3 regions of the Luteipulveratus mongoliensis genome follow, and region 3 is predicted to be linked to each of the others. Evidence: predicted binding sites of a transcription regulator. Region 3 holds the regulator's gene; each other region holds the start of a gene.

What was found. Region 3 encodes LexA, which represses DNA repair genes until DNA is damaged. Its sites were predicted from a motif close to TCGAACANNTGTTCGA; they were not measured.
Positions count from the first base shown of each region.
Region 1: the regulator LexA is predicted to act here: its motif matches at 5,211-5,226, upstream of VV02_RS10175 (HNH endonuclease signature motif containing protein).
Region 2: the regulator LexA is predicted to act here: its motif matches at 2,791-2,806, upstream of VV02_RS20510 (HNH endonuclease signature motif containing protein).

Region 1 covers NZ_CP011112.1:2,122,274-2,130,002, forward strand. The annotation lists gene VV02_RS10155 (substrate-binding domain-containing protein) at 1-944, shown strand, start outside; gene VV02_RS10160 (ABC transporter permease) at 941-1,987, shown strand; gene VV02_RS10165 (ATP-binding cassette domain-containing protein) at 1,984-2,829, shown strand; gene VV02_RS10170 (TetR/AcrR family transcriptional regulator C-terminal domain-containing protein) at 2,881-3,426, opposite strand; gene VV02_RS10175 (HNH endonuclease signature motif containing protein) at 3,485-5,164, opposite strand; partial or broken gene VV02_RS10180 (HAD-IA family hydrolase) at 5,343-5,732, opposite strand; gene VV02_RS10185 (HAD family hydrolase) at 5,751-6,017, opposite strand; gene VV02_RS10190 (phospho-sugar mutase) at 6,014-7,687, opposite strand; gene VV02_RS10195 (purine-nucleoside phosphorylase) at 7,698-7,729, opposite strand, start outside.
Region 2 covers NZ_CP011112.1:4,336,574-4,344,302, reverse strand. The annotation lists gene VV02_RS20525 (class I SAM-dependent methyltransferase) at 1-277, shown strand, start outside; gene VV02_RS20520 (acyl-CoA dehydrogenase family protein) at 298-1,371, opposite strand; gene VV02_RS20515 (acyl-CoA dehydrogenase family protein) at 1,380-2,543, opposite strand; gene VV02_RS20510 (HNH endonuclease signature motif containing protein) at 2,814-4,577, shown strand; gene VV02_RS20505 (DUF5107 domain-containing protein) at 4,619-6,625, opposite strand; gene panD (aspartate 1-decarboxylase) at 6,708-7,133, shown strand; gene thpD (ectoine hydroxylase) at 7,150-7,729, opposite strand, start outside.
Region 3 covers NZ_CP011112.1:3,710,146-3,717,874, reverse strand. The annotation lists gene VV02_RS17650 (NAD-dependent protein deacetylase) at 1-776, shown strand, start outside; gene lexA (transcriptional repressor LexA) at 824-1,543, opposite strand; gene VV02_RS17640 (LysM peptidoglycan-binding domain-containing protein) at 1,811-2,203, shown strand; gene nrdR (transcriptional regulator NrdR) at 2,635-3,141, shown strand; gene VV02_RS17630 (vitamin B12-dependent ribonucleotide reductase) at 3,165-6,068, shown strand; gene VV02_RS17625 (MMPL family transporter) at 6,312-7,729, shown strand, end outside.

The sequences.
Region 1 (7,729 bases), 1.6 Mb from region 3:
GCGGCCTTGCAGCGTGCAGCTCGACCGGTGGCCGCAAAGCCGTGGAGGACGCCGAGCGCGCTCGCAACGCGGGCAAGGCGACCACACCCACGATGACGGTGGCGCTCGTGACCCACTCGGGCCCGGGAGACACGTTCTGGGACATCGTGCGTAAGGGCGCTCAGGATGCCGCAGCCAAGGACAACATCAAGCTGCAGTACACCGCGGACCCGGACGGTCCGAAGCAGGCCAACCTCGTGCAGCAGGCCATCGACAAGAAGGTCGACGGCATCGCGCTGACGCTCGCTAAGCCGGACGCGATGAAGGCCGTGGTGGGCAAGGCTCACGCAGCCAACATCCCTGTCGTGGCACTGAACGGCGGACTCGACAGCTGGAAGGCCATGGGCGTCACTGCCTACTTCGGCCAAGACGAGAAGATCGCCGGGCAGCAGGCAGGTGAGCGGATGCTCAAGGAGGGCGCCAAGCACCCGATCTGCGTCATCCACGAGCAGGGCAACGTCGGCCTCGAGGACCGCTGTGCAGGGGTGAAGCAGAAGATCCCTGCAACGCAGCTGCTCTACGTCAACGGCAAGGCACCGGCGAGCATGCAGACCGCGATCACGTCCAAGCTGCAGCAGGACAAGGCCGTGGACTACGTCCTCACGCTCGGCGGACCGATTGCGCTGATCGCGGTGCAGTCCAAGGCGAGTGCGGCCAGCAAGGCGAAGGTGGTCACCTTCGACACCAGCGACCAGCTGATCGCGGCCATCAAGACCGGCACCGTGCAGTGGGCGGTCGACCAGCAGCCCTACCTCCAGGGTTACCTCGCCATCGACCAGCTGTGGCTCTTCAAGACCAACGGCAACACGGTGGGCGGCGGGCAGGCGGTGCTGACCGGCCCGGCGTTCATCGACAAGACCAACGTTGCGTCGGTCGAGAAGTTCGCCGCCAGCGGGCGGCGGTGAGTGCCGTGAGTACGCCGTCAGCGGCGGCTGTCGACGATCGCGTCGCCGCGCGCTCGCGCTCGGTCCGCGCCCTGCGCCGTCCGGAGATCGGAGCCCTGCTCGGCGCAGTGGCGGTCTGTGTGTTCTTCCTGATCGTGGCGTCGTCGTTCCGCGAGGTCGCCAACGTGGGCACGATCCTCTACGGCGCTGCCACCATCGGGATCATGGCAGTGCCGGTGGCGCTGCTGATGGTGGGTGGTGAGTTCGACCTGTCGGCCGGCGTCGCGGTCACATCGGCTGGTCTCGCCGCTGCCCTGCTCGGGTGGTACTTCAACTTCAACGTGTGGGTGGCCGTGCTGCTCGCGCTGCTGATCTCGCTGGCCATTGGCTGGTTCAACGGCACCTTGCTCAACCGGACCGGATTGCCGTCATTTCTCGTGACACTGGGCACGTTCTTCATCCTGCAGGGCGTCAACCTCGGCATGACCAGAGTCGTGACCGGCAACGTCGCCTCCAAGAGCATCAGCGACATGCAGGGCTTCGAGTCGGCCCAGAACGTCTTCGCCTGGGAGGGCTCGATCGGATCGGTCGAGATCAAGGCACCGATCGTCTACTGGCTGATCATCACGGCTGTTGCTGCGGTGGTGCTGCTAAAGACGCGGTTCGGCAACTGGATCTTCGCCGTCGGCGGCGACTCGGACGCAGCCCGCGCGGTCGGCGTACCCGTGCACGGCGTGCGGATCGTGCTCTACATGTTCGTCGGGTTCTGTGCATGGTTGTCCGGGATGCACCTGCTCTTCGCGTTCAACACCGTGCAGTCCGGCGACGGCGTGGGCAACGAGTTCATCTTCATCATCGCCGCGGTGGTCGGTGGCTGTCTGCTGACCGGCGGGTACGGCTCGGCCATCGGCGCCTCGATCGGTGCGCTGATCTTCTCCATGACTGAGCTCGGCATCAACTACGCCGGCTGGAACCCTGACTGGTTCAAGACGTTCCTCGGGGCGATGCTGGTGCTCGCCACGCTGGTCAACCTGTGGGTCAAGAGGAAGGCGGACGCGCGATGAGCACCACGACGGACGACACGATGCCGACCCACACCGAGGGCCCGACCACCGAGATCGTCAAGCTGGTCGACGTCGGCAAGGCCTACGGCAACGTATCCGCGCTGCGCGAGGTCAACCTGTCGGTGCAGCAGGGCGAGGTCACTTGCGTGCTCGGCGACAACGGTGCCGGCAAGTCGACGCTGATCAAGATCATGTCCGGGTTGCACGACTACGACGCTGGCCAGATGTTCGTCGGTGGCGAGCTGCGGCACTTCGGCTCGCCTCGTGAAGCGCTGGGCGCCGGAATCGCGACCGTCTACCAGGACCTCGCGCTCGCGCCGCTGATGTCTGTGTGGCGGAACTTCTTCTTGGGCAACGAGATTCGCAAGGGTCCGTTGCGGTTGCTCGACAGCAAGGAGATGGAGCGAGTCACGGGTGAGGAGCTAACCCGGATGGGCATCAGCATCCCTGACCTGGACCGGCCAGTCGCCTCGCTCTCGGGCGGCCAGCGGCAGTGTGTGGCGATCGCGCGCGCGATCTACTTCGGCGCCAAGGTGATCATCCTGGATGAGCCGACCGCCGCTCTCGGTGTGAAGCAGTCGGGTGTGGTGCTGAAGTACATCGTCCGCGCGCGCGACGCCGGGCTGGGCGTCGTCTTCATCACGCACAACCCACACCACGCGTACCTCGTCGGCAACCACTTCATGGTGCTCAAGCTCGGTCGGGTCTCGCTCGATGAGGAGCGCGAGAACCTCACGCTGGACCAGCTCACCTCCGAGATGGCCGGCGGCGACGAGCTGACGGAGTTGAGCCACGAGATCCGTCAGCTGAACTCGGCGGACGAGGACGAGGACGCCGAGTAGGCGAGCGAGCCGTAAGACCCGCGTCGGCTATCCGCCGACGGCAGCCGAGACTCAGGCGCGGATGCCGTCGATCACGATCGCCAGGGCGGCGGTGAAGGATGCGTCGCTGTCGCCGAATCGCGTTGGTGCGGCGCCGTGCTCGACCATCGTGGTGTGCGACTGTTCGTCGAAAGTGAAGCCGATCACGAAGTGCAGCAACGCATCTCGCGAGGCCACGGCGCGCGCGTGAGGGTGCCCGCCCGCCTCGACGATCTCGACGATGCGCTTGCCGAGATGACTGGTATCCAACGATGACGCGCGGCTCGCGGAGACGATCTCGGCACCGTCGCGCTGACCGAGCAGTGTGGTCCTGAGGCCGGTCGCGAGCTGCTCGACCTGCCGATCCCAGCGACGGCGTGGCGACGGCTCGGGCACCCGGCCCAGCAGGTCGTCGGCGAGCTCGGCGAGGAGCGACTGCTTGTTGGGGACGTGCCAGTAGATCGCGCTGGCCTGCACACCCAGCTCGGTCGCGAGGCGCCGCATGGTGAGGTCCGCCAGCCCATAGGTCGCCACGATGCGCTGTGCCGCCTCGAGGATGTCCCGCCGCTGGATCGCCATGCGGCGCAGCCTACTCGCGGGATCAGTGCTCCCCTGAACGCCGTTCGTTGAACGATGTTCAGGGCGAGGGCGTCCCCATTCTCACAAGCTCGAATGTCGGGGGTCGGGTGGTGTGCTCGCGTCCGTGTGGGCTGGTCCAGGTGCAGGTGCCGTCGTTGGCCATGGTGACGCGCCAGCCGGCTTCGTGCTTGGCGCGGTGGTGGTGCTTGCAGAGGGTGAGCAGGTTGGTCGGTCTTGTTGCTCCGGTGGGCCAGGGGATGACGTGGTCGGTCTCGCAGTAGCGGGCTGGGTGTGAGCAGCCGGGGAAGCGGCAGTGCTGGTCGCGTTGTTGCACCAGGCGTCTGATGGCGGCGGTGGGTCGGTAGGTCTGGGCTGCGGTCTCCAGGAGGGTGCCGGTCCGCGGGTCGATCAGGGTGCGGGTGAGGCGGGCGCCCAGGGTGCGCATCAGCGCCTGGGCGGTGGCTGCGGCGATGACTCCGACACCGGGGATCTCGACATCTCCGACGCCTGGAATCCCGACAGCTCCAACGGCATCGGCCGTCGTGGCTGCGCCGCAGGCATCACGAACAGCATGCGCCAGTTCAGGAGAAGTTGAGTGGCTGTTGACCGCCGGCACAGGGTGGTGCTCAGCGTCTTCGCTGGACAGGTCATCCATCAGGTCCCACCAGGGGTCATCCGGTGGCGGGTCGGGTGCTGGTCCGGGGTCGCGTGCGATGAGCTCGGCCAGCGCCACGTCCCAGGCATCGTCATCCAGGTCGTCAGTAGACGTGTCGGCGGCGGGTGGCTCGGGTTCGAGTCCTTGCGCCCACGGATCAGAGCAGACGGCTCCGCAGGCAGCGTCGGCTGGCCCTGCCTCGCGCGCCGATGCGGGCACGGCGGGCACGACGGGCACGGCGACGGTGAAGGAGGCAGTGACCTCGGCACGCTGCAGCACGAGATCGGTCAACGCATCGGCACGGCACTGGCCCAGGGTCTTGCTCGTCCGGTTGGCTCGGTGCAGCTCACGGGCCAGCTCATCAACTGCCGCGTACGCGTGAATCGCCTGCTCGGTCGGCAACGTGGCGTGCAGATCGGTCAAACCGGTCTCTGGACCAGGCTCGAGGAACACGCCGATCCGCTCGGTGGCGCGACGGACTCGTGAGCTGCGCGCCGCGGCCGGATCGGTCTGCTGCACCAGCCGCCGGGTCCGCATCTGCACCTGACGCGCCGACCACCCCTGCACGCCCCGCGCGAGCAACGCCTGCTCCACCTGCGCACACACCGGCTCGGGCGCTTCCAGCAGCTCACGAGTCACTCGCGCGACGCGCAGGCCGTCCAGGTGCCCGGCGGCCATCTCGTCCACCAGCCCCGGCGTCTTGGTCACGGCATCGATGGCTTCCTCGACACGGGCTGTCGCCTGGCGCGGGCTCCACGCCAACCCGGGAGCCAGATCAACATCCGCGAATTCCGCCGCATGCCCTAGGGGATGGGCCACCTCACTGACCTCACCGGTGACCGGGTCGACGTGCTCAACCGTCGCGGCGTACTGCGCGATCCGCATCAGCTGCACCGCTGTCACCGCGTTGATCAGCGCCTGGGACGCCTCGATGTCGGCCTGCAGATCGGCGGCCTGCCGATGATGACGATCCGTCTTCGCCTGTGAGTAGACCGCCTGCGCCACCTCGCGGCACAGCTCCAGTGCACGGGTCGAGTCCAACAGCCCTGTGTCCGGGTCGCGCAGAAGAGCAGCAGCATCCATGGCGCCCTCCTCAACGGTCTCATTGTTCGCCCGGATCACACTTCAAACGTACACCTGTTCGATGACGTGTCAAGCGCGAGGTGTCGTGAATATCGTTTAGTAGCAACGTAATTCGACGAAGTCCGGCAGCGGGCATGAGGCAGAACCGAGCCTATGAGAGACCACCGACATCGCCGAATCAGACTGAACGCAGCGTCGCCTCGAGGTCGTGCACGTGGAGCCGCAGCGGCCCGTCGCCGGCGATCGTGAAGGGCCCGCCGAGGTCGCCAACCCGATCCGGCTGCATCCAACCCGTCGCCATACCCCACTCCTGCGGAACATCGAGATTGCGCGCGATGTCGTCGAACATGATCGCCCGCGCGGGATCGATCGAGAACCGCTCCACGAATCGTCGGTACGTCCCGGCGTGAGGCTTGGGCACGAGGTCCGCGGCAAACAGGTCGAACACCTCGTCGAAGACCTCGGTCAGTCCGAGCACGCGCAGGACGCGGTCGGCGTAGGACCGCGGCCCGTTGGTGAAGACCAACGAGCGGCCAGGAAGTCGCCGAATGGACTGTGCGAGTGAGGGATTGGGCTCAAGAACCGACTAGTCGATGTCCTGCTCGAACGCCAGGAAGTCCAGTGGATCGACCGAGCGAGTGTCCATCAGGCCGCGCAACGTCGTCCCGTGCTCAGCGCATAGCCGCGCCTGGACCTCTCGAGCCCCGGCCTCATCGACGTCGAACAGGTTGCTGATGAACTGTCGGATGCGATCGTTCATCTGGTCCACGAGCCCGGCGCTCGGGGGATAGAGCGTGTTGTCCAGGTCAAAGATCCAGGTGTCGATGCCCGCGACGATGCCCTCGAACGTCATACAGCGGTCAGACGCTCCATCTCGGCACGTACCGCCGCAAGCCGCCGCGCAGCCTCGGCCCGCGCGTCTGCCAGGTCGGCGGTGACGGGTACGACCGCCTCCAGGTAGACCTTGAGCTTCGGCTCGGTGCCGCTCGGCCGGACGATGATCCGGGTGTCGTCCTCGAGGTGGTAGTGCAGCCCGTCCGTCGGGGGCAGGTCGCCGCCATCGGCGAGGTCTTCGGTACGTGAGACTCCCTGTCCCGCAACGTTGCTCGGCGCTGACGAGCGCAGACGCGACATGATCGTCCCAATCAGGGACAGGTCCTCGACACGTACGGCGAACGAGTCCGTCTGGTGCACCCCGTGCTCGCGCGCCAGGTCGTCCAGCACGTCGAGAAGTGTCCGTCCCGAGGCCTTGAGCTCGGCGGTCATCTGAGCCACCACCAGCGCGGCGGTGATGCCGTCCTTGTCGCGCACCTGGCCGGGGTCGACGCAGTAGCCAAGCGCCTCCTCGTAGCCGTAGATCAGCCCTGGCACCCGGCTGATCCACTTGAACCCCGTGAGGGTCTCCTCGTGCCGTACGCCCGCCGCATCGGCCATCGCCTTCAGCAGTCGGGACGACACGATCGAACAGGCGACCACACCGTCGGCAGGGGAGTCACCGGACAGTGCATGATGCCCGAGCAGCGCACCCACCTCGTCACCGCGCAGCATGCGCCAACCGGTCGGCGAACCCGCCAAAGGATCGGGGACCGCCACCGCACACCGGTCGGCGTCGGGGTCGTTGGCGATCACGATGTCAGGTCGCTTCTCGACCGCGAGGGCGAGCGCGGCGTCGATTGCACCCGGCTCCTCGGGGTTGGGGAAAGACACCGTCGGGAAGTCGGGGTCCGGGTCGCGCTGCTCGACAACTGGTGCTGGAGCGGCGAATCCCGCTGCAGCAAAAGCCTTTTGGAAGACCTCGCTGCCCACTCCGTGGAGAGCGGTGTGCACGATCGACACATCTCGCGACGCGTCCGCGTCCACCACCGCCGCTGCCGTCCTGACGTACGCCTCGACGATCGCATCGTCGAGGGTCTCCCAGCCGTCGGTCTCGAGCGACACCGACGCCGCGGTCGGGAAGCCGCCGATAGCGGCGCTGATGTCAGCGTCTGCCGGAGGCACGATCTGGGAGCCGTCACCGAGATAGACCTTGTAGCCGTTGTCCTGCGGCGGGTTGTGAGACGCCGTCACCATCACACCCGCGTCGCAGCCCAGCTCGCGAATAGCGAACGCCAGCAACGGTGTTGGCAGCTGCCTCGGCAGGATCATCGCCCTTCCACCAGCTGCCACGACGACGCCTGCCGTGTCGCGGGCGAAGACGTCGGAGTTGTAGCGGGCGTCGTAGCCGACGACAACGGTCACGTCACGCTTGCCGAGGGTCTTCTGGAGGTACGACGTGAGCCCGGCAGCCGTACGCATCACGACGACGCGGTTCATCCGGTTGGGGCCGGCGCCGAGGGCGCCGCGCAGCCCAGCGGTCCCGAACTCCAGCAGTCCGCTGAACCGGTCCTCGAGATCCGTACGTGCCGCCGCATCTCCCGAGTCCGCAGCTGCCACAACGGCTTCCAGCTCAGCGCGGGTCTTGGGATCCGGGTCATCGGCGATCCAGGCGCGGGCTTGCTCAAGGACAGCGTTGTCGTCGTTCATCTCGGGCCTCTCAGAACTTCTGGACGACAGCGGCGAGGAGTC
Region 2 (7,729 bases), 630 kb from region 3:
TCGCGCGGTCGTCCCCGGCGTCGGTGAGGTGGAGTACTGGAACGACGTCGTCGAGGTGCAAGGTGATCCGGACGTTCCCACCGCCGAGCGCCCTCTGCTGGTGACCTTCCACGGCGGGGTGGTCGTCAAGGGCGAAAGTCTTGAGTCCGACTCGACCTTGCGATTCAGATCCCGCGAGGAGATCGAGACATCTTTGGCGGCAACGGGATTCGCAGTCGAGGATGTGCGGGACGCACCCGACCGACCGGGCTATGAGTGGGTCTTCGTCTGCCGCTGAGGACCTTGCAGAAGCAAGCCTCAGCTGAGGATGTCCACCTGCTCGTGGTCCGACAGCGTGGACGCGAGGGACGCGAGGTGTTGGCGGGTGTCGCCGAACGTCCGCTCGATCGCGGTGAGGCGGGTGACCAGGTGACCGACGGCGTACTCAGCCGTCATGCCGATCCCGCCGTGCAGCTGGATGGACTCCTGACCGATGTGTCGGCCGGACTGTCCGACGACGACCTTCGCCCGCGACGCCGTCGTCGAGTCGGACGGGTCATCGCTGATCGCCATGGCCGCGAAAAGCGCTGTGCTGCGGGCCAGCTCGAGTGAGACGTACATGTCGGCAGCGCGCTGGGTGAGCGTCTGGAACGACATCAGCGGGACCCCGAACTGCTTGCGGGTCTTGAGGTACTCGACGGTCATGGTGCTGGCCCCCTCCATCGCACCCAACGCCTCCGCGCAGAGCGTGACGATGCCGAGGTTGATCGCCTGACTCAGCGCAGCCGCGCCGTTGTCGGGTCCGATGAGCAAGGTCGCCGCGGTGCCGTCGAACGTCACGCCTCCGCCTGCAGCCGTCGGTCCCTCCACGAGGAAGATCGCCAGACCGCCCTCGACGGAGGCCGGGACCACGACGTGGCTGGCCGCGTCGGCGTACGGCACCGGCGACTTCTCGCCGGTCAGCTTCCAGGAGTCGTCGGCGCCCTCGGCGGTCACGGAGGAGGTCGTGATCGACCACGCGCGATCCGGCTCGGCCATTGCCGGCACGACCAGCGCGCTGCCGTCGGTCACCGACTCCAGCAAGTCCGAACCTGCAGTGGCGAGAAGGGAACCCGCGATCAAAGCATCGGCGTACGCCGTCCGTACGCCGGCTTTGCCGAGCTCGGTGGCGACGAGAGAGACCTCGACGGCCGATGCGCCGAAGCCACCCACGTCCTCCGCGAAAGGCAGCCCGAGCGCACCGACCTCAGCCAGCGCCGACCAGGTGTCCGCGTCGTGCGGCGCCGGGCCGACCGGTACGTCGCCCTCGCCGTGCTGTGGCGCGCGGCGGGATGCGAGCTCGCGCGCGGCGTCCCGAAGTGCCTTCTGCTCAGTGTCGATCGAGAAGTCCATGTCAACCCTCAGCCCCTCAACCCAAGGATCCCGGACGAGATGACTTGTCGCTGCACCTCGTTGGACCCGCCGTAGATGGATGCCTTGCGGAAGTTCAGGTAGGTCGGGGCCGCCAGCCCCTCCCAGTCGTCCGTGCTCCAGTCGAGACCGGCCGGACCGGCGATGTCAACGATGAGCTCGAGGACGTCCTGCTGCAGCTGCGAACCGCGCAGCTTGAGGATCGAGGACGCCGGATCGGGTTTGCCCTCACGGGAATTCGCGGCCACCCGAAGCACGGTCAGCTCCAGAGCCATCACCTGCGCCTCCAGCTCAGCGATCCGCGCGGCGAGCAACGGGTCCTCCAGGAGGGTGCCGTGCTCGGTCTGCACGGCGGCGGCGTACTGCTTGGCATCGGCGAGACGCCGCTTGATCGAGCCGACCGGCGCGACGCCGACGCGCTCATTGCCGAGCAGGAACTTCGCGTAGTCCCAGCCCTTGTTGACCTCACCGACCAGGTGGTCGGCCGGGACGCGGACGTTGTCGAAGAAGACCTCATTGACCTCGTGGCCGCCGTCGATCAGCTGGATGGGACGGACCGTGACGCCGGGCGACGACATCTCGATGAGCAGGAAGGAGATGCCCATCTGCTTCTTGGGTGCGTCCGGGTCGGTGCGGACCAGCGCGAAGATCCAGTCGGCGTGCTGACCCAGGGTGGTCCAGGTCTTCTGCCCGTTGACGACCCACTCGTCGCCGTCCTTGACGGCTGTCGTGCGCAGCGAGGCCAGGTCGGAGCCGGCGTCCGGCTCGGAGAAGCCCTGGCACCACCAGATGTCGAGGTTGGCCGTCGGCGGCAGGAAGCGTTCCTTCTGCGCCTGCGAGCCGAAAGCGGCGATGACCGGGCCGACCATGTTGGCGTTGAAGGCCAGTGGGGGAGGGACGGACGCGGCCTGCATCTCCTGGAGGTAGATGTGGCGCTGCAGCATGGTCCAGTCCTGGCCACCGAACTCGGCCGGCCAGTGCGGCACCGCGAGATCGGCCTTGTTGAGGGCCCGCTGACTGGCACGCATGTCGTCCGGGTCCGGCTCGCCGCCGGCCGCCCAGCGCTCGCGCAGGTCCGCGGGGACCTCGGTCGTGAAGAAGTCACGCATGCGTTGCTGGAACGCCGCGTCCTCCTGGCTCAGCCGACGCTGCATCGCTGTCTCCATCCGCTGTGGGCTAGGTCACGCTCTCCCACATGGTGCCATCTGGGTTACTGGCGAGTTCGGCCGACTGGTCTCGTGGCGGACCTCGGTCGGGGAGCTCTGGCGATCGACGGCCCTCGTCACCAGCGATGTCGGTGGTCTCTCGTACGCTCGCACCTGGGTTGTGGTGTCGGCCTCGCTGGCACCGAATTACGCTGATAGCAAACATGATTCGCGCTTTCGACGCCTTGACGAACGATCGAACAGGTGTACGGTGTGAGTATGAGTCAGGGAGTCCGCGAGACAGCCGAGAGCTGCAGCACCGCCACGGGTGCTACAGCTGCGCTGCGCGACCCTGACACCGGTTTGCTGGACTCGGCGCGGGCGTTGGAGCTGTGTCGTGAGGTGGCGCAGGCGGTGTACTCGCAGGCGAAGACTGATCGTCATCACCGGACGGCTGCTGAGCTGCAGGCCGACGTCGAGGCTGCGCAAGCGTTGATCAATGCTGCGTCGGCGGTGCAGGTGTTGCGCATCGCGCAGTACGCCGCGACGGTCGAGCATGTTGACCCGGTCACCGGTGAGGTCGGCGAGGTCGCGCACCCGCTGGGTCATGCTGCGGAGTTCGCGGATGTCGATCTGGCCCCGGGGCTAGCGTGGAGTCCGCGTCAGGCGACGGCTCGTGTCGAGGAGGCGATCGATGCGGTCACCAAGACGCCTGACCTGCTGGATGAGATGGCTGCTGGGCGCCTGGACAGCCTGCGAGTGCGCAAGGTGACCGGTGAGCTGTTGGAGGCGCCGGATGCGGTGTGCGCCCAGGTGGAGGCGGCGCTGCTGGAGCGCGGGGTGCAGTCCTGGTCGGCGCGGCAGGTGCAGGTCCGCACCCGACGGCTGGTGCAGCAGACCGACCCGGCCGCGGTCCGCCAGGCCAGGACCCGACGCTCAGCGCAACGCGTCGGGGTGTTCCTCGAGCCCGGCCCGGAGGCCGGGCTGAGCGAGCTGCACGCGACGCTGCCGACCGAGCAAGCCGTTGCGGCGTACGCGGCCGTTGACGGGCTGGCTCGTGAGTTGCACCGGGCCAACCAGAGCGGCAAGACCCTGGGCCAGTGCCGCGCCGACGCACTCACCGACCTGGTGCTCCAACGCGCGGAGGTGACCGCCTCCTTCACCGTCGCCGTGCCCGTCCGACCCGCCTCGGCGCACGCGGCTGGACCAGCCGACGCCCCCGACACGGCCGGCTCCTGTGATCCGTGGGCGCTGGGCTTCGACCCCGAGCCACCCGCCGCCGACACATCTACCGACGACCTGGACGACGATGCCTGGGACGTGGCGCTGGCCGAGCTCATCGCCCGCGACCCCGGACCAGCACCCGACCCGCCACCAGATGACCCCTGGTGGGACCTGATGGACGCCCTCGCCGCCGAAGACGCTGAGCACCATCCTGATGTCCCTCCGAACCCTCCACCACTGACCAGACAACATGACTCCGAAGCGACTTCTTCTTCTGCGGCAACCTGTGTTCCTGGCAGCCACCCAGCTCCTCCTGAGCTGGCACATGCTGTTCGTGATGCCGGCGACGCAGCGATGACGCCTGATGCCGTTGGCGATGTCGAGATCCCCGGTGTCGGCGTCATCGCCGCGGCTACCGCCCAGGCGCTGATGCGCACCCTGGGCGCCCGCCTCACCCGCACCCTGATCGACCCGCGGACCGGCACCCTCCTGGAGACCGCAGCCCAGACCTACCGACCCACCGCCGCCATCAGACGCCTGGTGCAACAACGCGACCAGCACTGCCGCTTCCCCGGCTGCTCACACCCAGCCCGCTACTGCGAGACCGACCACGTCATCCCCTGGCCCACCGGAGCAACAAGACCGACCAACCTGCTCACCCTCTGCAAGCACCACCACCGCGCCAAGCACGAAACCGGCTGGCAGGTCACCATGACCACCGAAGGTGTCTGCACCTGGGCCAGCCCCCACGGACGCGAGCACATCACTCGCCCTCCGTCTGTCGAGCAGCATCTGGACCTCAGCCCTCGCGGGCCCTGAGGACGTCGTGGTCGCGACGCGTGCGCGTGGGGGAGCGCGGGTCAGTCGGCACTCATCCGGAAGTCGTACCTGGCTGGCAAGGGGTACTGCTCGCGTGCGCGATCGCGCAGCTCATCGGTGATCGGCCGGTCCTCCAGCGCTGCCAGCTGGCGGACCTGGTACTCGGCCCACAGATCGCTCAACGCAGTGTCGGCCTCGCGCAGATCCTCCACGACCAGGCCGTCGTCGAGGATGCGGCCGACCTCGTCGAGGTCACCGAGGGCAAGGGCCGTCTGCGCGGTCAACAGCCCGACCCGGCCGGGCACCTCGTCCGGCAACGTCGACAGCAGGTCGCGCGCCGCGTCGGGGCGCTCGGCCTCGAGGAGAGTTCGGGTCGTCTCGATCACCAGCGCCGAGTGGCCAGGAGCGAGTTCACACGCGGCGCGATAGCGCTCGACGGCCGAAGGAAGGTCACCCTCGAGGCGGTCGAGGACGGCCAGGTTGCGCAAGGCCCAGGCGTTGGCGCGGATCTCGTACGACCGCTCCCACGCCTGACGGGCGCCGTCGCGCTCGCCGTCCTGGCATCGCATGAGCCCCAGGTGGAGCTGCGCCTCCCAGCTGTCGTCAGCGACCGGTTCCAGCAAGGTCCGCCACTCGGGCTGGATCATGAAGGCGGACGGCGGCTGGCGGGGATCGGTCTCCGGGAACCGTCCCGTCCGCAGCAGGGTCAGCCATGGCTGCTGCGGTGCGGCAATGGACTCCTGGGGGAAGGGCGTACCGGGGTGGCCGAGCCCACTCCTGAGCTGTTCCAGCGCTCCCCATCCTGAGCCGTGCTGCAGGACCTCGTCGGGTGCCTGGTCCGCCCAGCGGCCACAGGAGTCCAGCTCGTCCTCGATCGCACTGGTGGAGACGAGATCCTCGAGTGAGCCCTCGGCGGCGGCTCGGGCGCCATGCCAGTCGCCGTCGCCGTGCACGGCCTGCGGATCGCTCTCGAGCATCCCGTACGCCTCGACCCAGGACCATCGTGCGCCGGGCGGCATCGGTGCGTACTCCAGCTGGGTACTCGCGATCCCGGCCTGGATCTCCAGGTACGCCGGACCGGGCTCGGACAAGAACTGCTGCCACCGCTGCCCACCGGGGCCGTTCCCCCAGACGAACAGCTTGCGGCCGCCCAGCCGCGCCGTCGATGTCTGGACGAGTCCGGTGCCAGTGCCGTCCAGCGCGGCGATCCATGGCCGCCGGGCCTCGCGGATGTCGAAGAAGTAGTCGTCGGCGACATCGCTGCGCGTGGGATAGCTGCGATCGACCCCACCCGAGACGGGGACAGGGACGTACGACACCGTGCGGGTGTGGCCGATGTTCCACGCTGCGTCCGCGGGAGCCAGCACGCGGGTGTCGGGGGTCTCCGGGACAGCGATGTTGGACCACCAGTACATCGGCAGCGTGCCCTCGTGCGGGTTGGTGATCCGGCAGTGGACGTACAGGACGGGGGAGCCCGGCGGGAGGTAGGCATCGATCTGGAACGGCACCTGCCGAAGGCGCTCCCACTCGTACATCCTCAGCACCGGCACTCCGTCGGGACGGGACAGACGCGCAGCGTGCACCGGCTGGCAGGTCAGTGGCGAGTGGCCGATCACGCCGATGTTCCACTCGACACCACCGGAGAACCACGCGTTGGTCGTGGACAGGTTGGCCAGCTGCAGCGTGGGGTTGCGACAGAGCAGCTCCCGGCCGGTCGGCTTGTGCTCCAGTGACGACAGGCGACCGCCGTAGCCCAGCAGGAACGTCGCTCGGAGCAGCTCGTTCTCCAGCACGGCGATCGGCGTCTCGATCTCCTGGAGGTCTCGCGTGTAGCCGTCCTGAGTCGCGTACGGCAGCACGTTGGCCACCTGGCCATAGCCCGACCGAGTGGCCAGGTCCTCTGTCTCAGGCCCGAAGCCGACACCGGTGTTGATGTCCGCCGAAGCGACGAGCGGCGGCAACGGGTTGGCCGGTCCGAGATCGGCTGCCGCGAGAGTCAGCCGGGACACGGTCAGCGTCGACGCTGTGTCCGCACGGGTCGAGGTCACGATCCCACTCCTGAAGACGTTGATTTTCCTGAGGACCCCACCATCTCGTAGCGTGTCGCGTCGTCACTCACCGGAGGTCCCGATGCAGCGCACCATGCTCAAGTCCAAGATTCACCGCGCCACCGTCACGCAGGCCGACCTGCACTACGTCGGCTCGCTGACGATCAGCAAGGACCTCATGGAGGCCGCCGACCTGCTGCCCGGTGAGCAGGTCGACGTCGTCGACATCGACAACGGCAACCGGCTCACGACGTACGCCATCGAGGGCCCGGCAGGTTCCGGCGTCATCGGCATCAACGGAGCCGCCGCCCGCCTCATCAGCCCCGGCGACCTGGTCATCGTGATCTCGTACGCCGTCGTCGAGGACGCGGAGGCTCGCGCCCTCCAGCCGCGGATCGTCTTCGTGGACGAGGCCAACCGGATCGTCGAGGCAGGTCACGATCCCGCGCACGTGCCAGACGGGGTCGAGGACCTCCTCGACCCCCGCCTGGACGCGCGAGCCCGCTGAATGCCGGCCGGTCGAGTCAGCTGACCGGGGTGAAGTCGCGGGAGGCGAGGAAGGGTGGCCGAGGCGAAGCGGCGGCGTACGGCTCCACGCACGCGTTCTCGACGCTGTTGTAGACGATGAACACGTTGGAGCGCGGGTACGGCGTCACGTTGCCGTTGGAGGCGTGCATGCAGTTCGAGTCGAACATGATCGCCCCACCGGCCCGACCTTCGAGCACGTCGATGCCGAAGTCGTCGGCGAAGTCGCGCAGCGTCTCCCGATCCGGCGTGCCCGCTCCCTGCATGACCAGCGAGCTCTTGTAGTTGTCGTCCGGCGTCTCGCCGACGCACGAGATGTACTGCCGGTGCGAGCCCGGCATGATCATCAGCGGCCCGTTGAACGAGTGGTTGTCGGTCAGTGAGATCGAGATGCTGACCGCGCGCGGCGTCGGCATACCGTCCTCGGCGTGCCAGGTCTCGAAGTCGGAGTGCCACGAGAACTCCTTGCCCTCGAAGCCAGGCTTGGCGTTGACGCGGCTCTGGTGGATGTAGACGTCCGAACCGAGGATCTGGCGGGCGCGAGCGACGACGCGAGGGTCGTACGCGATGGCCCGGAAC
Region 3 (7,729 bases):
CCGTGCTGACCGGCGCCGGCCTGTCCACCGAGTCGGGCATCCCTGACTACCGCGGTCCCGACGGTGAACGCCGCATCACGCCGATGACGGCCACCGAGCTGTTGGCCTCGCCGGAGGCCCGACAGCGCTACTGGGCGCGCAGCTACGTCGGCTGGCGACGCTTTGAAGGCGCGCGACCCAACGTCGGTCATCAGGTCGTGGCTCGGCTGCAGGCCCGAGGTCTGCTCGGCACCGTCATCACTCAGAACGTCGACGGGCTGCATCAGCAGGCCGGCTCGGTCGACGTGCTCGAGCTGCACGGCTCGCTCTCGCACGTCGTCTGCATGCAGTGCGGCGAACGCTACGACCGCGAGGTCATCGACGAGCGGCTGACCCAGGCGAATCCGACCTTCGATCGCGAGGTCGGCGGTGAGATCCGACCGGATGGTGACGTCGTACTCCCTGACGAGCTGGTCTCGACCTTTCGCGTCGCGACCTGCGTCGTGTGTGGTTCGGACAAGCTCAAGCCGGACGTGGTGATGTTCGGGGAGGCCGTGCCAAAACCGTTGGTGGAGAAGTGTTTTGGTGTGGTCGAGCAGTCGGATGGCCTGCTTGTCCTCGGGTCTTCGCTCATGGTGATGTCGGGCTATCGGTTCGTACGACGTGCGTCTCGCCTCGGCCTGCCGGTCGCGGTTCTCACCCGCGGTCGTACGCGCGGGGAAGCCGAGACCACGATCAAGATCGAGACTCCCTTGGGAGAGACGCTGACCCATCTCGAGCAGGCACTTCCTCAGTAGTCATCGGCATCCCGCGAGATGGAGAGCGGGAGGCCGATGACAGCTGGTCAGACCACCCTGCGCAGGACGGCGGTGACCTTGCCGAGGATGGTGGCCTCATCGCCGTCGATCGGCTCGTAGGCCTCGTTGTGGGGCATCAGCCACACCTTGCCTCGGGTGCGCTTGAACGTCTTGACGGTCGCCTCGTTGTCGAGCATCGCTGCGACGATGTCACCGTTCTCCGCGGTCTGCTGCTGGTGAACGACGACCCAGTCGCCGTCGCAGATCGCCGCATCGACCATCGAGTCGCCGACCACCTTCAGCAGGAACAGGTCGCCCTCGCCGACGATCTGCCGGGGGAGTGGGAAGACATCCTCGACGACCTCCTCGGCCAGGATCGGGCCGCCCGCTGCGATCCGTCCCACGACGGGGATGTAGGACGGCTCGGGGCGCTCGTCGTTGATGCCGGTCTCGTCGATGCCGGACTCGGCAGCTGCGCTGACCGGACCGCCGCGGTAGCCGCGGTCGCGCTTGCCCATGTCGGGTGACACGACCTCCATCGCCCGGGGGCGCATCGGGTCACGCCGCAGGTAGCCCTTGCGCTCCAGCATGGACAGCTGGTGCGCGACGGAGCTCGGAGACGTGAGGCCGACCGCCTCGCCGATCTCCCGCATGCTCGGCGGGTAGCCGCGGCGGTCGATCGAGTTGCGGATGACGTCCAGCACCTTCCGCTGACGCGTGGTCAGCGCGTGGCTGTCGGGCTCCGGCAGCTCGTGGATCTTGGCCATCTGGTGGTCCTCGTTCCCCGTCTTAGCGCGGCCAGAGCACCGTCGCGCAAGGCGATGTCAGTGGTCGCTGGTTGAGTCTCGATCTGTGAGCCAAGCCTATGAACTTCGGACACAGTTCTCAAACACCTGTACGACGCATGTCGCGGGTGGCGGAGCTGGCGGACGTTCGCGGTTGGTCTCGACTTCATCGAACACCCGTGCTATACATCGTACAAGCGTTCCATCGCACATGTGTTCGGATCAGCACAGCAGAGGTTGGAGGAGATCATGAGCGCGGTCATCGCCTGGGAGCATCCGCAGAGCTCGACGCCCACCGTGCGTCGGCGCCACCTGACGGTGGTGCCCGATCCCGAGCCGGTGATGAGCAGGGCGAGGGGGCCGCGCCTTCGGCTGACGCCGCGCGGTCGCCTGATGCTCCTGCTGGCGGGAGCGCTGGCCGTGCTGGGTCTGGTCACAGCCTCCGTCGCCGCGGCGTCCTCGCCTTCCACCCCACCGACTCGGGTGGTGACGGTTGAGCCGGGTGCCACGCTGAGTGAGATCGCGCAGGCTGAGCTTCCTGGACTGCCGGTCCACGAGGGAGTGGCCAGGTTGCAGCTCGCTAACCGACTGAGCTCTCTCCAGGTGAGCGCCGGCCAGCGGCTGGTGATCCCGCAGGGCTGACTTCGCACCACGCGTCGTGACGGCCGGGCCATCCACCGCGTGGTGGACGGCCCGGCCGTGGCGCGTTCGATGGTGGTGCGGCGTGGGTGGCGACCGGTACCACCGATCGCCGCGCGACACGCCGGATTCGGACATTGCGACACGCCCACCGCAGGTCCCTGACCTGCAGTGATCTGACTGCTGGACAACCCAAGGCCGACGGATCTTGCACCTGGGCGCCAGGCGTCTTACGATCCCTATATCTAGTAGTTACACCGCTGTAAGTCGTCCACATATAGTCCCCAGGTCATCCACCGGATACCCACAGGTTTATCCACAGGAAGACGCGGAGGGACACCGTCAGAGCACCGTCTCCGGGCATTCCTATGCCCATTTCGGTGTTGACCATGACGGGTGAGGGCGGCGTACGACGTATGTGGAGAGGAGCCGCCATGCACTGCCCGTTCTGCCGTCACAACGACAGTCGAGTGGTCGACAGCCGCACCAACGAGGACGGCACCTGCATCAAGCGGCGGCGACAGTGTCCGAGCTGCGGCAAGCGGTTCTCCACGATGGAGAACGCCAGCCTGACCGTGGTCAAGCGGTCCGGCGCCAGTGAGCCGTTCAGCCGGGGCAAGGTGATCAGCGGCGTACGCAAGGCCTGTCAGGGGCGACCGGTGAGCGATGACGACGTCGCGCTCCTGGCCCAGCAGGTGGAGGAGTCGATCCGGGCCAAGGGTGTCGCGGAGATCGACGCGCACGACGTCGGCCTGGAGATCCTCGGCCCACTCCGGCTGCTGGACGAGGTCGCCTACCTGAGATTCGCCAGCGTCTACCAGGCCTTTGAGTCCCTCGAGGACTTCGAGGCCGCGATCACGCTGCTGCGGGTGGAGTCCGACACCGAGCACGGACCCGAAGACATCACGACCACTGTCAGTGGTCAGCGAGACGATCAGTGAAGAACGAGAGAGGGAGAGTCGCCATGACGGAGACGACGCGCGCGCAGTCACAGGCTCGTCGCAAGAGCAAGGGTGTAAAGGTCGAGCGGATCTACACCACGCCCGGCGTGCACCCCTATGACGAGGTGACCTGGGAGTCGCGTGATGTCGTCCAGCAGAACTGGAAGACCGGCGAGACGATCTTCGAGCAGCGCGGTGTCGAGTTCCCCGACTTCTGGTCGCTGAACGCCTCCACCATCGTCACGACCAAGTACTTCCGCGGCGCACTGGGCACGGACGTCCGCGAGAAGAGCCTCAAGCAGCTCATCGACCGCGTGGTGCTGACCTACGTCAAGGCCGGCAAAGACTTCGGCTACTTCCGCAGCGACGAGGACGCGGAGCTCTTCGAGCACGAGCTGACGTGGACGCTGCTGCACCAGGTGTTCGCGTTCAACTCACCGGTCTGGTTCAACGTCGGCACCAAGAGCCCGCAGCAGGTCTCGGCCTGCTTCATCCTGTCCGTCGACGACTCGATGGACTCGATCCTCAACTGGTACAAGGAGGAGGGGTTCATCTTCAAGGGTGGCTCCGGCGCCGGCCTCAACCTCTCCCGTATCCGCTCCTCCAAGGAGCTGCTCTCCAGCGGCGGTACGGCTTCTGGTCCGGTCTCGTTCATGCGCGGCGCTGACGCGTCGGCCGGCACCATCAAGTCCGGTGGCGCCACCCGACGGGCGGCCAAGATGGTCGTCCTCGATGTCAACCACCCCGACATCGTGGAGTTCATCGAGACCAAGGCGCGCGAGGAGGACAAGATCCGCGCGCTGCGCGACGCCGGCTTCGACATGGACCTGGGCGGCAAGGACATCACCTCCGTCCAGTACCAGAACGCCAACAACTCGGTCCGCGTCAGCGACGAGTTCATGCGTGCGGTCGAGGAGGGCAAGACGTTCGGCCTCACCTCCCGCAGCGACGGCTCGGTGATCGAGGAGGTCGACGCTCGCGAGCTGTTCGACAAGATCAACAAGGCCGCCTGGGAGTGTGCCGACCCGGGCCTGCAGTACGACGACACGATCAACGACTGGCACACCAACCCGGAGACGGGCCGCATCACCGCGTCCAACCCGTGCTCGGAGTACATGTCGCTGGACAACTCCTCCTGCAACCTGGCGTCCCTGAACCTGCTGAAGTTCCTCAAGGACGACGACACGTTCGACACCGCGACCTTCCAGAAGGTCGTCGAGCTGGTCATCACCGCGATGGACATCTCGATCTGCTTCGCCGACTTCCCGACGGAGGCCATCGGCAAGACCACCGTCGACTACCGCCAGCTCGGCATCGGTTACGCCAACCTCGGTGCCCTGCTGATGGCCACCGGCCACGGCTACGAGTCTGAGGGCGGTCGCGCCCTGGCAGGTTCGATCACCTCGCTGCTGACCGGTGCCTCCTACAAGCGGTCAGCAGAGATCGCCGCTGTCGTGGGTCCGTACGCCGGATATGCCCGCAACGCCGAGGCTCACAAGCGCGTCATGCGCAAGCACCGCTCGGCCAACGACGAGGTCCGCACGCTCGATGTGATGGACGGCGACATCCACCGCGCGGCCACCAAGGCCTGGGCGGAGGTCATCGAGCTCGGCGACAAGCACGGCTACCGCAACGCGCAGGCCTCGGTGCTCGCGCCGACCGGCACCATCGGCTTCATGATGGACTGCGACACGACCGGCATCGAGCCGGACTTCTCGCTGGTCAAGTTCAAGAAGCTCGTCGGTGGCGGCTCGATGCAGATCGTCAACCAGACCATCCCGCGCGCCCTGAAGAAGCTCGGCTACCAGCAGGAGCAGATCGAGGCGATCGTTGAGCACATCGCTGACAAGGGCCACGTCATTGACGCGCCCGGTCTGAAACAGGAGCACTACGAGGTCTTCGACTGCGCGATGGGCGAGCGTGCCATCAGTGCGATGGGCCACGTCCGGATGATGGCTGCTGCGCAGCCGTTCCTCTCCGGTGCCATCTCCAAGACGGTCAATCTGCCGGAGACGGCCACGGTCGAGGAGATCGCGGAGGTTCACCTGGAGGGCTGGAAGCTCGGCCTCAAGGCGCTGGCGGTCTACCGCGACAACTGCAAGGTCGGCCAGCCGCTGTCCGACGGCGGTTCGACGGCCAAGGGCAAGAAGGCCGCAGGCGAGGCCGGCGTCGAGAAGGTCATTGAGTACCGCCCGATCCGCAAGCGTCTGCCCAAGCGTCGCAGCAGCCAGACCACGTCGTTCGCGGTCGGCGGTGCGGAGGGTTACCTCACGGCCGGCACGCACGCGGACGGCGAGCTCGGCGAGATCTTCCTGAAGTTCGGCAAGCAGGGCTCGACCCTCGCGGGCGTCATGGACGCGTTCTCGGTCGCCGTCTCTGTCGCGCTCCAGTACGGCGTGCCACTGGAGACCTACGTCGAGAAGTTCACCAACATGCGGTTTGAGCCGGCCGGGATGACCGACGACCCGGACATCCGGATGGCGCAGTCGATCATGGACTACGTCTTCCGTCGCCTGGCGCTGGACCACATGGACTTCGAGACCCGCTCGTTCATCGGCATCCACACGGCCGAGGAGCGTGCACGTCAGCTCGAGACCGGTTCGTACGCCGATGCGACGTCGTCGGAGGAGTCCGGTGAGGACGTCGCCGGAGAGTTCGAGTCGTACTCGCAGTCGGCGGCGCCGGCCTCGGCCAAGAAGGCTGACCCGGTCGAGGACGAGTCCGTCGACACCGACGTGAAGTCAGGGTCGGGTGCGGCTGACGTCCGAGAGGTCTCGGCAGAGATCCACTCCTCGGCGGACCTGCTGGAGAAGTTCCAGGGCAAGGCCGCGGACGCGCCGATGTGCATGACGTGCGGCACCAAGATGCGTCCGGCTGGCAGCTGCTACGTGTGCGAGGGCTGCGGTAGCACCAGCGGCTGCAGCTAGAACGATCCGATAACCCACGGACCGGGCACCACCATGACGACATGGCGGTGCCCGGTTCTTGGTGTGTTCGAGAACCGGCAAGACAAGGCCGGGGAACACGAAATTTGGCGCCTGTCACAAACGCCGCGACATGCTGGGCGTTGCGTACGATGACGGGCGAGCTTTCTCCGCAGCTACGGCCTTCGATTCGGCTTGGGCGTGCGGATCCTTTCCCCGCCGGCGTGACCGACACGAAAGCGATTCATGGCTTCCTTCCTTTACAAGATCGGCCACTTCTCCTACCGCAGATGGTGGGCCGTACTCGCGGTGTGGATCATCGCGATCGTGGCCATCGCCGGAATCGGTTCAGCGGTATCCAAACCGTTCAAGGACGATTTCAACCTTCCGGGCAGTCAGGCCGTCAAGGCGCAGGAGGTCTTGCAGAAGAAGTTCCCGGAGACCGCCAGCACTGACGCCGCAACGGCCACTGTCGTCTTTCAGTCGACCAACGGCCAGCGGCTCACTCAAGGCACAAATGCTGCAGCGGTGGACAAGGTGATCGCCAAGCTGCGCGAGATTCCCCAGCTGAGTGCTGCTGAGCGCGCCGCGATCGTCAACCCGACACGGGGGCCGGGCGCGGCCGAGACGTTGAGTCCGGACGGCAAGGTCGCCGCTCTGCCGATCACGCTGACGGCCAAGCTGAGCGGAGCCGATACCGGAGTCACCGATCAGACGATCGCGGCGATGACCGCTGCGAAGAAGGAGGGTCGGGCCGCCGGGATCAACGTGGAGACCGCCGGGTCGGCCAACGAGGCCGTCTCCGAGCCGCCGGCCGAGCTCGTCGGCGTCGGAGTGGCTCTGATCGTCATCATCATCACGTTCGCCGCTCTGCTGTCCGCGCTCATGCCGCTCGGTGCAGCGATGATCGGTATCGGGCTGTCCTCGTCGATCATCGCCATCGGCACGTCCTTCTTGACACTCGGCACCTCGACGACCGGTCTGGCCACGATGATCGGCCTCGCGGTCGGTATCGACTACTCCCTCTTCGTCATCTCGCGATACCGGTTCGAGACTCAGGGCACGACCGACTACGCACATGCGGCAGGTGTCGCGGTGGGCACGGCCGGGTCGGCCGTGGTCTTTGCCGGCGCGACCGTCGTTATCGCGTTGTGCGCCCTGTCCCTCACCGGAATGTCGTTCCTCTCGCAGATGGGTCTCGGCGCGGCGGTGACCGTGGTTCTCGCGGTCCTGGTTGCGCTCACCGTGCTGCCGGCGCTCCTTGGTCTGTTCAAGTCCATCATCTTCAAGCCGCGCGTTCCGTTGCTGTGGGTTCCGGTCAAGGTGCATCGCCGAACCCTCGGTCAGCGCATCGGCACGGCCTTCACCAAACATCCGCTGCCGTACCTTTTGGCGGCCGTGGCCGTCCTGGTGCTGGCAGCCCTGCCCCTCTCCAAGCTGGAGCTGGGACTGGACTTTGCGGCGCAGTCGGACAAGGCAGCGATCAAAGTCCAGAGCGATGCATTCGGCGCCGGTAAGTCCGCGCCCCTCATCGCCGTCATCGACGGCGGCTCGGGCGGCGACCTCAAGGCGGCTGAGAAGCAGTTCACCGCACAGGTCAAAGGACTCGACCACATTGCGCCGGGTGGCTTTGTCGGGCCCATCCCGAACAGCAAGGGTGATGC